2 regions of the Methylobacterium fujisawaense genome follow, and region 1 is predicted to be linked to the other one. Evidence: predicted binding sites of a transcription regulator. Region 1 holds the regulator's gene; the other holds the start of a gene.

What was found. Region 1 encodes PhoB, which activates phosphate uptake and scavenging genes when phosphate is short. Its sites were predicted from a motif close to TGTCATNNANCTGTCAT; they were not measured.
Region 2: a site for PhoB is predicted at 819-835, ahead of phnC (phosphonate ABC transporter ATP-binding protein). Genes of this name have one in related genera too.

What each region holds. Positions count from the first base shown of each region.
Region 1 is NZ_CP155000.1:5,927,994-5,930,191, forward strand. It holds gene phoU (phosphate signaling complex protein PhoU) at 1-493, shown strand, start outside; gene phoB (phosphate regulon transcriptional regulator PhoB) at 682-1,377, shown strand; gene ABC766_RS28125 (protein-disulfide reductase DsbD family protein) at 1,557-2,198, opposite strand, start outside.
Region 2 is NZ_CP155000.1:4,223,462-4,225,659, forward strand. It holds gene ABC766_RS20075 (DUF1045 domain-containing protein) at 1-153, shown strand, start outside; gene ABC766_RS20080 (chloramphenicol acetyltransferase) at 146-766, shown strand; gene phnC (phosphonate ABC transporter ATP-binding protein) at 879-1,727, shown strand; gene phnD (phosphonate ABC transporter substrate-binding protein) at 1,825-2,198, shown strand, end outside.

The DNA.
Region 1 (2,198 bases):
CCTGGCGATCGATCTGCGTGAGACGATCTCGGCGATCCGCGTCTCCGGCGACCTCGAGCGGATCGGCGACCTCGCCAAGAACGTCGCCAAGCGGGTGGTGGCGATCTCCGATCAGGCGCCGGCCCAGAAGATCGTTCTCGGTGTGCGCCACATGAGCGACCTCGCGGAGGGCCAGCTCAAGGACGTTCTCGACGCCTATGCGAGCCGCGACGTCCAGGCAGCCCACGATGTCTGGGAGCGGGACGGCGAGATCGACGCCCTGTACAATTCGCTGTTCCGCGAGCTCCTGACCTACATGATGGAGGATCCGCGCAACATCTCGTTCTGCACGCATCTTCTGTTCTGCGCCAAGAACGTCGAGCGGATCGGCGACCACACCACCAACATCGCCGAGACGATCCACTATCTCGCCACGGGCGAGGCCCTGGCGGGCGATCGGCCGAAGAACGATGCGTCGAACTATGCGACCGTGGACGGGGTGCCGGCTCCGTAAGCGGGCCGCCCCCGGTCCAGGCGTCGGCCTGCGCGCGCTCCTGTGGGGCGCCGCCGGAGAATCGGAGCGTGCGGGTTGAGGCTGAGCGGCGCCTCCTGCACCCTCCGCCTGCCCGCCGGCTCCAAGGAGAGTCGGCGCGCCTGCAGGCCGTATGGCGCCGCTTCGTGAACGGATCTTCGAACGTGAGCATGCAAGTCCTGATCGTCGAGGACGAGGAGGCGCTGACCACGCTGCTGCGCTACAATCTGGAAGCCGAGGGCTTTCTGGTGGATTCCGCGGCTCGCGGCGACGACGCGGAGCTGCTCCTGGCGGAGCGGATCCCCGATCTCGTCCTGCTCGACTGGATGCTGCCCGGCCTGTCGGGCATCGAGCTGTGCCGGCGGATCCGGGCGCGCCGGGAGACCGAGCGGCTGCCCGTGATCATGCTCACCGCCCGGGGCGAGGAGGGCGACCGGATCCGCGGTCTCGGGACGGGCGCCGACGACTACATCGTCAAGCCGTTCTCCGTCCCGGAACTGCTCGCCCGGATCCGCGCGCTGCTCCGCCGGGCCAAGCCCGCCCACGTCTCGGACCGGCTGGCGGCGGGCGACCTCGAACTCGACCGCACCGGCCATCGCGTCCGCCGCGGCGGCGAGGAGCTGCATCTCGGCCCCACAGAGTTCCGTCTGCTGGAATTCCTGATGCTGGCGCCGGGCCGGGTCTTCTCCCGCGAGCAGCTCCTCGACGGGGTCTGGGGACACGACGTCTACATCGACGAGCGCACGGTCGACGTCCATGTCGGGCGGCTGCGCAAGGCACTGAACGGCCCGCGCCAAGCCGACCCGATCCGCACGGTCCGCGGCTCGGGCTACGCCTTCGACGAGACGTTCTCGCTCGAGGCCTGAGGCGGCCCCGCGCGCCATCGGAGAGAAAAACGGTCCGACGCGCCGTCATCACGAGCGCAGCGAAGTGACCCAGGGCATCGGGACGCCTGCGAGCGTGGCGCTTCTGGATTGCTTCGCTTCGCTCGCAAAGACGGCGGGCCGCGCGTCGATGCCCAGAGGCCTGAGACCCTAAAACTGTCTCAGCGGGTCAGCGCCGCGCTCCGGCCGGACGCGACCGGCACGGCGTCGAGCGCCGCCAGAACCGTCCCCTCGGTGAGGATCTGCGGAAGCACCTGAGGCGCTCCGGTTCCGGTATAGAGGAGGTAGAGCGGCACGCCGCTGCGCCCGTGCTTCTCCAGCAGACGGGTGATCTCGGGATTCTGGTTGGTCCAGTCGCCCTTCATGTAGGTCACGCCGCGCTCGGCCATCGCGGCCCGCACGGCCTTGGTGTTGAGCGAGGTCGCCTCGTTCACCGCGCAGGTGATGCACCACGCGGCGGTCATGTCCACGAAGACGGGGCGGTGCGCGTCCACCAGGGCGTCGAGACGCGCCTGAGTGAAGGGCTCGACCCCGTCGGCGGCGGCCTGCGCCGACGGCGCGGCGCGGTCACGCGGAAGGGTCACGGCGAGGGCCGCCACGGCGACCAGCGCGAGGGCCGCAGCGACCCGCGCGACCCGGCCCGCCCCGGGCGCGGCGGCGCGGCCGTGTTCCCAGGCCCAGGCGGCGAAGCCCATCAGGACGAGGCCGATCAGCGCCGCCAGCAGCCCACGCGGATCGACCTGCTGCGCCAGAACCCAGATCAGCCAGGCCACAGTGGCGTAGACCGGGAAGGCCAGGACCTG
Region 2 (2,198 bases), 1.7 Mb from region 1:
GAGCGCGAAGCCTGGCACCGGCGCCTGTCCGAGGCCTACGCCGCCGCGGGGCCGGAGCCCCTTGTGATCGACGCCGTATGCCTCCTGACCCAGGACGGGTCCGGCCCGTTCCGGCTCCTGGCGCGCCTGCCCTTCGGAGAGCCCCGTGGTTGACCGTCCCCTCGGACTCGAACCCGCACGCGATCCCAGCGCCCGGGTCGTGGATTGCCGCCTCGGCCACTACACGGAGGTCGGCGCGCGAACCCGCCTCACCGAGACGATCCTCGACGATTATTCCTACATCGGTCAGGATTGCGAGGTGATCTACACGACCATCGGCAAGTTCTGCTCGATCGCCGCCAGTGTGCGGATCAATCCCGGCAACCACCCGATGGAGCGCGCGTCGCAGGCGCATTTCACCTACCGGGCAAGAGCCTACTGGCCGGAGGAGTCCGACGAGCCCGCCTTCTTCGACCGGCGCCGGGCGAGCCCGGTGGCGATCGGCCACGATGTCTGGATCGGCCACGGCGTCGTTGTCCTGCCCGGCCGCACCATCGGCACCGGCGCCGTGGTCGGCGCGGGCGCCATCGTCACCCGCGACGTCGAACCCTACACGATCGTTGTCGGCAATCCCGCCAAACCGGTCCGGCGCCGCTTCCCCGAGGCCATCGCCGAACGTCTGATGCGCCTGGCATGGTGGGACTGGGATCACGAACGGCTGCGCCGGGCGCTTCCGGATTTCCGCGGCCTGCCCATCGAAGCATTCCTCGGGCGCTATGAAGTTTAAGCCGGCTATCAAAATGTAAGAATTGTGCCGGCAAACATAACCGATCTGTATTCGTCATCCAATCGTCGTGAAATCGGCGTTTACCTGCGGCCATTCCCCGGCGGATGGTGGCATGCTGGTTATCGAGGATCTCACGCGCCAGTACGGCGACCGGCGCGCCGTCGACGGCGTGTCGCTCCGGATCGAGCCCGGCAGCTTCGTCGGCGTGATCGACCGGTCGGGCGCCGGCAAGTCGACGCTGCTGCGCCTGATCAACCGGCTGGCGGACCCAAGTTCGGGGCGCATTCTCCACGACGGCCGTGAGGTCACCACCCTGCGGGGCCGCGACCTGCGCGAATGGCGGACCCGCTGCGCCATGATCTTCCAGCAGTTCAACCTCGTCGGCCGCCTCGACGTGATGACCAACGTGCTGATGGGCCGGCTCAGCCACGTGCCGAGCTACCGTTCCCTGCTGCGGCAATGGTCCGCCGAAGACCGGGCCATGGCGCTCGCCGCCCTGGAGAGCTTCGACATGGGCGAGTTCGCCGGCCAGCGCGCCGACGGCCTGTCGGGCGGCCAGCAGCAGCGCGTGGCCATCGCCCGCGCCCTCGTGCAGGAGCCCGAGATCCTGCTCGCCGACGAGCCGGTGGCCTCCCTCGACCCGCGCAACACCCGGCTCGTGATGGACGCGCTGGCCGACGTGAACCGGCGCTACGGCATCACGGTGCTGTGCAACCTGCATTCCCTTGACCTCGCGCGCGCCTATTGCGACCGCCTCGTGGGCCTCGCGGCCGGGCGGGTCGTGTTCGAGGGCGGACCGTTCGACCTCACCGAGGACGTGGCGCGCCGGCTCTACGGCCTGGAGGCCGGCGAGGTGCTGGACGATTCCGCGCAGCGCGAGGCGGAGCAGCGGGCCGCGATGCCCGGCCGGCCCGGTCTCGTGCCGGCGCGGCCGGTCCGCGAGGCCGCCCTCGGCGCCTGATCCGGGCCCTCCAAGCCCCAACAACCATTCGGGAAACGCCCGACCGGCCTCCGGCCGGCCGAACTTCCTGCCCTACGCCGTCACGAAGGACGACACGATGATCACCCGACGCACTCTCGCCGGCGCCGCCGCGGCTCTCGCCCTCCTCGGCCTGCCGGCCGCCGCCCAGGACTGGAAGGCCCAGTATCCGGAGCTGACGCTCGGCGTGATCCCGGCCGAGAACGCCTCGGGCACCGCCGACCGCTGGGCGCCGCTCACCGCCTACCTGACCAAGACGCTCGGCGTGCCGGTGAAGCTGCGGGTGGCGAGCGACTACGCCGCCGTGATCGAGGGCCAGCGGGCCGGCAACATCCAGATCGCGTGGTACGGACCGGCCTCCTTCGCGCGGGCCGTGATGACCGGCGTGAAGATCGAGCCGATCGTCAACCAGAAGCACGAGACCGGCGCCTCGGGCTACTATTCGGTGGTCTA